DNA from 3 places in the Desulfallas thermosapovorans DSM 6562 genome. Region 1 is predicted to be linked to each of the others. Evidence: a T-box and tRNA genes for the amino acid it is inferred to sense, from the RefSeq annotation. Region 1 holds a T-box; the other regions hold tRNA genes.

Region 1 (3,273 bases):
GCAGAGGTGGCGGGAGTTATCAAGATGGATCTAACCGGCGTGGGCCGGGTGGGGGTTACGGTAAGTGAAATAAACCGCGACGGGCTTATTCCACCGGTAAAGAATTACCGTGAAATTAAGGTTACGGCGCAGTCATTGCGCCTGGACGCGGTGGCGGCTCATGGTTTTGGCCTATCCAGAACAAAGATGGCCCGGGAAGTCGCCGCAGGTAAGATATACCTCAACTGGCGCCCTTGCCTTGACCCTGCCACGCCGGTGCAGCCGGGAGATATGATTTCCGCCCGGGGTCGGGGCCGGGTGGCGGTGGAACAAACCGGTGGCCAGACTAAAAAGGGCCGTATAAACCTGTTATTACATCGCTACGGCACTGCCCGTTAAGTAACCCGGTTACCCCACCCCGGTCCGGTGTCACCCGGGTGGTGCCGGGTGTTGAAAGTCTAAAAGAAATTCTTTCATGGCGTTTTGTGCCCTGGAAAGGCATGCATGCAAGAGTGAAAGGTTAAGTGATTAACGTTTGTACATTGGATTATGGCTATGGTCATCTTATTTTACTGTCAGTTAAAAATCTGATAGGAGATGTTGCATGTGCTCACCCCCCTTGATATTCAGAAAAAAGAATTTCGACGCTCCTTCCGGGGTTATAATGAAGAAGAGGTAGACAAGTTCCTCGACCAGTTGGTGCAAAATTACGAGGCTTTGTATCTGGAAAACCAGTCCCTGAAGGAAAAGCTGGAAAACGGCGAAGCTGCCATGGCGCGCTATTTAGAAATGGAGAAAGTTATTAAGAATGCAGTTATCATGGCCCAAAAAAATGCCGATGACCTGGAGCGCAACGCCCGGCAAGAGGCCGAACTGTTGCTGGAAGACGCTCGCCTGCGGGCTGAAAAAATTATTGGTGATGCCGAGGGAAAGGCGGCCAGGACGCTTCAGGAGGCGCGGGAGCGGGCCCGGTATCGCATCGAGGAAGCTGAAAACCGGGTTAGAGATGTTATGGAGGAATACCGCCTGTTAAACAAGCAAGTTCAGATGTTCAGGGTTAAATTTCGCTCTTTCCTGGAGGCCCAGATAAGCTTGTTGGACGATCAGGAGGAAGAGGTATTGGAAATGATGAGTAACTTCGGGTCGGGTTGGCTTGAGGCGGCTGCGGGCCGGAATGGTGATGATGCCGGTGGTCGTGAGGATACGGACAGTGCTGCGGGTGCAGCCCGGGGCAATCTCCGTGCCGGGGAAGGCGACCCCGGTGAACAGGGTGATGATGGGGACAGGTAGTTATACCTGGTTCTAACCGGTATGGCATACATACGGTAATAGTAAACCTACCCCGGCGATGAGGACGGTGAGGTTATGTTGGATATTCAAGAGGATGCCGGTGGTGTGACTATAAAAATACGGGTACAGCCCAGGGCTGCCAAAAACCAGGTGTCCGGTATCATGGACGGCGCCCTTAAAGTGCGGCTTACTGCTCCTCCGGTGGACGGTGCGGCCAACAAAGCCTGTTGTGCCTTCATAGCTGAACTGCTGGGGGTGGCCAAAGGCCGGGTGGCGGTTTGCCACGGGCATACCGGGCGTAATAAAACTGTGCGGGTTGAAGGTTTGACCGCCCGGCAGGTGCTGGAACGGCTCAATTATTGACTGGCCGGGCGTTTTTATATATAATGGTATAGTTAAATTGTCGATATCAGGTTGCCTGTGATCGGGACGAGTAAACGGTGCGGCTGCCCAGAGAGCCCGGGTGTGGTGTGAGCCGGGTGCAGTGTAAACCGCTTGAAAATCACCCGGGAGGCGACGGCTGAAATCCTTTAGGGAGATTAAGCTTGTCCGGTGGCCGCCGTTAACGGCCATATAAGCGGGATCGGTCTTTTTTATAACGGCCTAATATTTTCGCCGGCGGCCGGTCCAATCAGGGTGGTACCACGGAAAACATCCGTCCCTTTGCCGGGACGGTTTTTTATTTTTGTCAAATCATCATGATTGAGGTGACATTATGGATTACGGAAAAACCCTTAATTTACCCCAAACCGACTTTCCCATGCGAGGCAACTTACCCCAGCGGGAACCGGAAATCATGCAGTTCTGGGAAGAAAATAATATTTATCGCCAGGTACAGCAGCATAACAGCGGCAAACCCAAATTTATATTACATGACGGCCCCCCCTATGCCAACGGCCATATTCACCTGGGGCACACTTTAAATAAAGTGCTCAAGGATATTATTGTCAAGTTTCATTCCATGGCGGGCTACGATGCCCCCTATATTCCGGGCTGGGATACCCATGGCCTGCCCATCGAGCAGCAGGCCATCAAAAACCTGGGCCTTAACCGCCACGCCGTGGACACGGTGGCTTTCCGGCAGAAGTGCCGGGAATACGCATTGAAATTTGTGGACATTCAGCGGGAAGAATTTAAACGCCTGGGCGTGCGGGGGGATTGGGAACGCCCCTATCTAACCCTGATGCCCCACTTCGAGGCCCGGCAAATAGGCGTATTCGGCGAAATGGCCAAACGGGGCTATATTTACAAGGGATTAAAACCGGTGTACTGGTGCGCCACCTGTGAAACCGCCCTGGCCGAGGCCGAGGTGGAATACGCCGATAAAAAATCTCCTTCCATCTATGTTAAATTTCCGGTGCGGGACGGCAAGGGAGTATTGCCGGAGGAGAATACCTATGTGGTCATTTGGACCACCACTCCCTGGACACTGATTGCCAACCTGGCCATAACCCTGCACCCGGAATTTGACTACATTCTTATGGAGTCCGGGGGGCAAAGGCTGCTGCTGGCCAAAGAGCTTCAGGGACAGTTTTTAAAAGAAACAGAGCTGGCCGGGGGGAACATCACCGGTGTATTCAAAGGTAATGAACTGGAGGGTATTGTGTGCGGTCACCCCTTCATTGACCGCGACTCGGTGCTTATCCTTGGCGACCATGTTACCCTGGAAGCGGGCACAGGCTGCGTGCACACCGCACCGGGGCATGGCCATGAAGACTATCTGGTGGGTCTTAAATATAAATTACCCATCCTTTCACCCGTGGACGGCCAGGGACGTTTCACCGGTGAAGCCGGTCAATTCAGCGGTCAAGTATATCACGAAGCGAACCAGGGTATCCTGGATGTTCTACAGCAAGGCGGTGCGCTGGTTAAATCCGGTAACATAAGCCACCAGTATCCGCATTGCTGGCGCTGTAAAAAACCGGTATTCTTCCGGGCTACCGAGCAGTGGTTTGCCTCCATCGACGGCTTCCGCCAGGCGGCCCTGGATGAAATAGACAAGGT
Region 2 (3,273 bases), on a different contig from region 1:
AGATGAGAAATTGATTGATACCGTTGCCGGTGTATTGCCGGGCAACTTTTTTCAGGATGATTTTTGCCGCGAGGTTTATGACAAAATTTTAGACACATATAAACAGCCTGTTTCTTATACATTATCTGTTGTGTTTGATTACATGGAAGAGGAGTATCAACAAAGGTTGAGTGCTATGTTAATGGAACCGGTTCCCGGCGAAAATACGGAGTTGCTTTTACACGGCTATATTACTGCTATAAAAAAAAGACAACTGCAGGATAAGAGCCGGCAATTGCAGGATGCCCTGGCCGTTGCGGAAAAAACCGGGGATCGCGATGAAATGGTACGCCTTTTGCAAGAGATAGGTTCTATTAATCAAACCCTGAAGGGAGGGGAAATGTTGCAATGAGCAAGGAAGACTCCAATAAAAAACAGGTTTTAAAAAATGTCAAGGAATTAATTGAAAAGGGCAAAAAGCGGGGAGTCTTGACTTATCACGAGGTCATGGACAGTTTACAGGGTATAGACCTTACTCCCGAGCAAATTGACGATGTATACGAGAAATTGTCCGCCATGGGTATCGAAGTGGTGCCTGACGCTCAGGATATCGAGACCATCAACGCTTCCCCCATTGAAGAAGATGATAACGACTCCGGCGACGACGTGGAGGTTGACCTAACTGTTCCGGAGGGCGTTGGCATAGATGATCCCGTGCGCATGTACTTAAAGGAAATCGGACGGGTACCCCTTTTGACACCGGAAAAGGAAGTTGAACTGGCCAAGCGTATGGAACAGGGTGACGAAGAAGCCAAACGCCTGCTGGCCGAGGCAAACCTGCGCCTGGTGGTTAGCATTGCCAAGCGCTATGTAGGCCGGGGCATGTTGTTTTTGGACCTTATACAGGAGGGCAACTTAGGTCTCATTAAGGCCGTGGAAAAGTTTGATTTCCGCAAGGGCTTTAAATTCAGTACCTATGCCACCTGGTGGATCAGGCAGGCCATTACCAGAGCCATAGCCGATCAGGCCCGGACTATTCGCATTCCGGTGCATATGGTGGAAACCATCAATAAATTAATAAGGGTGAGCAGGCAACTCCTGCAGGAGTTGGGCCGCGAGCCGCTGCCCGAGGAAATTGCCAAAGAAATGGGTATTTCCGAGGAAAAGGTACGTGAAATACTGAAGATTGCCCAGGAGCCTGTATCGCTGGAAACTCCCATTGGTGAAGAGGAAGATTCCCACCTGGGTGATTTCATTGAAGATCACGATGCCCGGGCACCGGCCGAGGAGGCTTCCTTTACTTTGCTCCGGGAACAATTGGATGATGTTCTAACTACACTGACCGACCGGGAGCAGAAGGTGCTGCGCCTGCGCTTCGGGCTGGATGATGGCCGGGCGCGAACCCTTGAGGAAGTGGGCCAGAAATTCGGTGTCACCCGGGAGAGGATCAGGCAGATTGAGGCCAAGACCCTCAGAAAACTACGCCATCCCAGCCGTAGTAAAAAGTTAAAGGATTACTTGGATTAGTTAAAATTTACTTGATAAATACTATTGACCGAGGGGTAGGTTTATTGTATAATAACTGCTGTAGCGTTCCTCGATAGCTCAACGGTAGAGCATCCGGCTGTTAACCGGAGGGTTGCTGGTTCGAATCCAGCTCGGGGAGCCAATCCCTCCGGGCCCATAGCTCAACGGTAGAGCATCCGGCTCATAACCGGCTGGTTCTAGGTTCGAATCCTAGTGGGCCCACCACTAATTCAAGGATCATAACGGCCCCATGGTCAAGAGGCCTAAGACACCGCCCTTTCACGGCGGTAACCCGGGTTCGAATCCCGGTGGGGTCACCACAAGGGCGATTAGCTCAGTTGGGAGAGCGCCTGCCTTACAAGCAGGATGTCGGCGGTTCAAGTCCGTCATCGCCCACCAGTAAAAACCGGTGCCGGAGGACACATCTCCGGCATTATAATTGAATAACAAGCGAGGGAGCATAGCTCAGCTGGGAGAGCGCCTGCCTTACAAGCAGGATGTCAGCGGTTCAAGCCCGTTTGCTCCCACCAGGAAATCAGCAGTAGCACCGGAGTCAATCTCCGGTGTTATCTCTTTTTTGAGATCTTATTTATCCTTAAAATCATAAATTGACTTTTAATATAACATAAAATGATATATTTTATTATATCTGGAAGGATATTCATTAATCTGTCAAGAAAATGTTAAATTATTGATAATAAAAGGAGGGGATGATTTTGGGTTCCAGGCTTTTCACGGTGGCAAGGATCAAAAACTGCTTGCTGAAAAACAGGATAACCATGGCGCCTATGTTTACCGGCTACGGCAATGCGGACGGTACCATAAGCCCGGCTATCCTGGAACATTACAAAGAAATGGGCGCAAGCGGGGTTGGCCTGGTCGTGGTGGAAAACATGATTGTAGACGGTCAGCGTTCCCGATTTGGAAGGCTTATGGCCATCGACAGCGACGAATCCATACCTGAGCTATCACGTTTAGCCGGCGTGATTAAAGAAGGTGGAGCGGCGGCGTTTTGCCAGATCAATCATGGTGGGCGGTTCGCCATGGTGCCGAACCCAATTGCACCGTCGCCAGTTCCTGCGTTCGGCGGCCCGGCACCTGAGGAAATGAACATAGAAATGATCGAATCAGTGATACAAAAATACGTTGATGCTGCTATGCGCGCAAAGCAAGCAGGATTTGACGGGGTGGAAATTCACGGGGCTACCGGTTATCTACCGGCGCAGTTTCTTTCCCCGCGAACCAACATGCGTAACGACCAGTACGGCGGAAGTCTGGAGAATCGCATGCGTTTCGGACTTCAGCTTGTGCACAGGGTACAGCAGGCACTCGGCTCGGATTACCCGGTGGGTTACAGGTTTATGGCCGACGAATGGTTGCCCGGCGGTTTGCATTTGGATGAAGCCAAAATATACGCAAAAGAACTGGATAAACTTGGCGTTGCTTATCTTTCCGTGACCGCCGGTACTTATGAGTCCATGTTCTTACCGGATAAGGTTACCCTATCCATGCAAGAAAACTACATGGCTGATCTGGCCGGCTCCATCAAGGAAGTTGTCGGAACCACGATAATAGCCGCCGGCCGTATAGCTACCCCGGAGGCTGCGGAACAGATACTGGCGTCCAACCAGGCCGATCTGGTGGGGCTGGCCAGGGTCCTGTTTGCAGACCCCTCTTGGCCTCAAAAGGCTGCAGAAGGGAAAAACGAGGAGATTAAACGGTGCAGGACCGAATGCGATACATGTATCAAGCTTGTTATGCAACAGA
Region 3 (3,273 bases), on a different contig from region 1:
TCAAGTGTTTTTCCACTAGTATTTGCCTCTCCACAGGGGTCAATTCAGACATGCGGATCATCTCCAAATTACCCGCCCGGCTCTTAACAGCCTGGTTTTCCATGGCCAACTGCACCGCGTGGATAACTTGCCCCGCCTTTTCGTTATCCAGCAAATGGGGGAAGGCATATCCTTTCAGGTTGCGGGCCACCCTGATACGGCTGCTGATCAATATATCCCCATCCGGGCCGCCGCCCAACATCCAACCGCTTCTGGCATTATTCACCGTCTCTTTAATACCCATTATTGTCCCCCCCGGCCAACTGCTGCTCCAACTGCCGGATCTCATCCCGCAATTGAGCTGCCCTTTCAAATTCCTCCCGGGCCACGGCTTGCTGCATTTGTTCTTTCATATCTTTAATCTTCCTCGCCAGTTTGGCCTGCCCGCCGGTTCGCTCGGGAACCTTACCCGCATGGTTGCTGGAACCGTGAACTCTGCGCATAAGGGGCTCCAGGCGATCCCCAAAATGCCTGTAGCAGTCACCGCAACCCAGTAATCCCTTTTGGGCGAATGAGTTTTCCGTGGTGCCGCACGTGGGACAGCTGGTTTGCTGCTGGACTGCAGCGGCAAAGGGATGGGCCGGCGGTGCCTGGCTCAAAAAACTGGCCAATATATTATGCAGGTTGATTTGAGGCATAAAGCCAAACCCTCCGGCCTGCCCCTGGCCGGCACAGATTTCGCACAAATGCATTTTGGTTTGGTGACCGTTTACTATTTGTGTATAGTGCACCGTAGCAGGCCTTTCATGACATTTTTCGCAAAGCATGATTATTCCCCCTGGAATATTATTTGGAGTGTTTAAATATAACCATTAATATGGATTTAAGAATGTTGGCTCGCAACTGGTCCCGGGCCGGCAGGCCGATACGCAATACATTACGACCCAGACAGGCCTTAATAATAGCAACCTCCCGCGGGGTTACCAGCTCCTCCTCCAGCAACCGGGCTAAAATTGCAGTGGCCCTGCGTTCGGAGATACGGTCCCCCACCAGGCTGATCACTTCACTGAGCAGATCCATCTCACCGGTATTTAAAGGCACTTTCACTATCCGTACAAACCCCCCGCCACCCCGGCGGCTTTCCACCACGTAACCCCTTTCAATGGTGAACCTGGTGGCCAAAACATAATTAATTTGCGAGGGAGCGCAATCAAATTTTTCGGCCAACTCATTGCGCTGTATCTCCACCTTTTTTTGGCCGCTCTGCTGAATCAGTTTGTTTAAGTACTGCTCGATTATGTTAGATAGACTGGACATTATGCCAACTGCCCCCCTACAACAGAAAGTTGCTTTACCCGGCGTAGCTCTTTGCGGGTCCGGTGTTGATTTTGACTTTAACTTACTTTAACTATAGTATAACACGTTTTGCTGATTATATTTCAACAATCGTTAAAGGTGAAAAAAATTAATTAGCATTAAGATATCGCCTTTTATCTTAGCCTTAATTAATTTTTCATAAATTAAAATAAAATACCGTTGCCTTGCTACCTGGCCCGGTGAAGTACCCGCCCGTCAAAAACAAAATAAAAAGAGACATTGCAGAGTATATACTCTGCAATGTCTCTTTTTTGGCTCCCCGAGCTGGATTCGAACCAGCAACCCTCCGGTTAACAGCCGGATGCTCTACCGTTGAGCTATCGAGGAATAGCTGGTGGAGATGACCGGACTCGAACCGGTGACCCCCTGCTTGCAAGGCAGGTGCTCTCCCAACTGAGCTACACCCCCGCTTGGGCAGCATAATCCATATTAAACTTGGAACCTGTACAGGGCTTCTTGATATCGCCCTCCGGTATTAGATATTATCATATCTGCGGTAATATGGCAAGCGTTATTAATTAACCGAAACACCGTCGACTGCCTGCATTACCAGTTGACTTGACACCAATAACGGCAACTTAATTGGTGGGCCTGGGTGGACTCGAACCACCGACCTCACGCTTATCAGGCGTGCGCTCTAACCGGCTGAGCTACAAGCCCCAATTGGTTGCTAACAGGATTTTGCCGGCGTGCAAAATCTGTTTTTGGTTACCGCCTCGGTTTTTAATGTTATCATAACACTCGAAAAGTGTCAATAAACAAATTTTAACGATTTAACGTCTACCCCTGGTTCTCCCGCGGCTTCATTAACGGGAATAATATGACATCTCTAATGGATGCCGCGTTGGTTAAGATCATCACCAAACGATCAATACCGATACCAAGCCCGCCCGCCGGCGGCATACCGTATTCCAGCGCATTGATATAATCCTCATCCATCATATGCGCCTCATCGTCACCGGCCCGCCTTTTTTCGAGCTGGCTCAGGAATCTTTCCTTTTGGTCCAGCGGATCATTAAGCTCGGAAAAGGCGTTGGCCATTTCCCGTCCATAAATAAACAGCTCAAACCGGTAGGTAAGGTCGGGCCTGTCCTCTTTTTTCTTGGCCAGAGGCGATATATCCAGGGGGTAATCATAGATAAAGGTGGGCTGGATTAAGTTAGGCTCCACTGTTTCTTCAAACACTTTGTTTAATATGGAACCCCAGGACTCACCCCGTTCCACTGCAACGGGCAGATGCTGCACGGCGGCATACGCCTCATCACCTGTGCGCAGCGATTCAAAATCCACACCACTGTACTTCTTAACCGCCTCCAGCATAGGCACCCTGGCCCAGGGTTTAGCCAGGTTGATATCCACATCGCCATAGCGCACCACATTGGTACCCAGTACCTGTTCCGCCACGGTGCAAATCAGGTCCTCAGCCAGATCCATCATGTCGTTGTAATCGGCATAGGCCTGGTAGAGCTCCAACATGGTAAATTCGGGGTTGTGCTTGGTGCTGATGCCCTCATTACGGAAATTGCGGTTAATTTCATATACCCGTTCAAACCCGCCTACCAGCAGCCGTTTCAGGTAGAGCTCAGGAGCAATCCGCAAAAATAGATCCATATCCAGTGTATTGTGGTGGGTAATAAACGGGCGGGCTGCCGCTCCACCGGCAATGGCATGCATCATGGGCGTTTCCACTTCCAAAAAACCCAGCCGGTCCAAATAACCACGGATAGCCTTGATAATCTTGCTGCGTTTGACAAAGGACTCCCTGACCTCGGGGTTGACTATTAAATCGACGTATCGCTGCCGGTAGCGCAGTTCCACATCACGCAGGCCGTGCCACTTTTCCGGCAGGGGGCGCAAAGATTTGCTTAACAAACGCAGGGTTTGAACCGCCAATGTTATTTCACCCATGCGGGTTTT

The links. The T-box of region 1 lies ahead of ileS (isoleucine--tRNA ligase). A T-box ahead of a tRNA ligase gene usually reads a tRNA of that ligase, here a tRNA-Ile.
Region 2: it encodes a tRNA-Ile, which carries the amino acid that the T-box ahead of ileS (isoleucine--tRNA ligase) is inferred to sense. The anticodon was not compared.
Region 3: it encodes a tRNA-Ile, which carries the amino acid that the T-box ahead of ileS (isoleucine--tRNA ligase) is inferred to sense. The anticodon was not compared.

Annotation. Positions count from the first base shown of each region.
Region 1 is NZ_VNHM01000006.1:4,050-7,322, reverse strand. It holds gene LX24_RS06285 (YlmH family RNA-binding protein) at 1-378, shown strand, start outside; gene LX24_RS06280 (DivIVA domain-containing protein) at 586-1,269, shown strand; gene LX24_RS06275 (DUF167 domain-containing protein) at 1,345-1,632, shown strand; T-box leader at 1,681-1,935, shown strand; gene ileS (isoleucine--tRNA ligase) at 1,985-3,273, shown strand, end outside.
Region 2 is NZ_VNHM01000002.1:104,839-108,111, forward strand. It holds gene dnaG (DNA primase) at 1-391, shown strand, start outside; gene rpoD (RNA polymerase sigma factor RpoD) at 388-1,506, shown strand; tRNA gene LX24_RS02330 (tRNA-Asn) at 1,574-1,648, shown strand; tRNA gene LX24_RS02335 (tRNA-Ile) at 1,657-1,731, shown strand; tRNA gene LX24_RS02340 (tRNA-Glu) at 1,751-1,826, shown strand; tRNA gene LX24_RS02345 (tRNA-Val) at 1,830-1,905, shown strand; tRNA gene LX24_RS02350 (tRNA-Val) at 1,961-2,036, shown strand; gene LX24_RS02355 (oxidoreductase) at 2,223-3,273, shown strand, end outside.
Region 3 is NZ_VNHM01000013.1:65,870-69,142, reverse strand. It holds gene LX24_RS11385 (protein arginine kinase) at 1-283, opposite strand, end outside; gene LX24_RS11380 (UvrB/UvrC motif-containing protein) at 273-806, opposite strand; gene LX24_RS11375 (CtsR family transcriptional regulator) at 826-1,296, opposite strand; tRNA gene LX24_RS11370 (tRNA-Asn) at 1,609-1,683, opposite strand; tRNA gene LX24_RS11365 (tRNA-Ala) at 1,689-1,764, opposite strand; tRNA gene LX24_RS11360 (tRNA-Ile) at 1,940-2,016, opposite strand; gene lysS (lysine--tRNA ligase) at 2,137-3,273, opposite strand, start outside.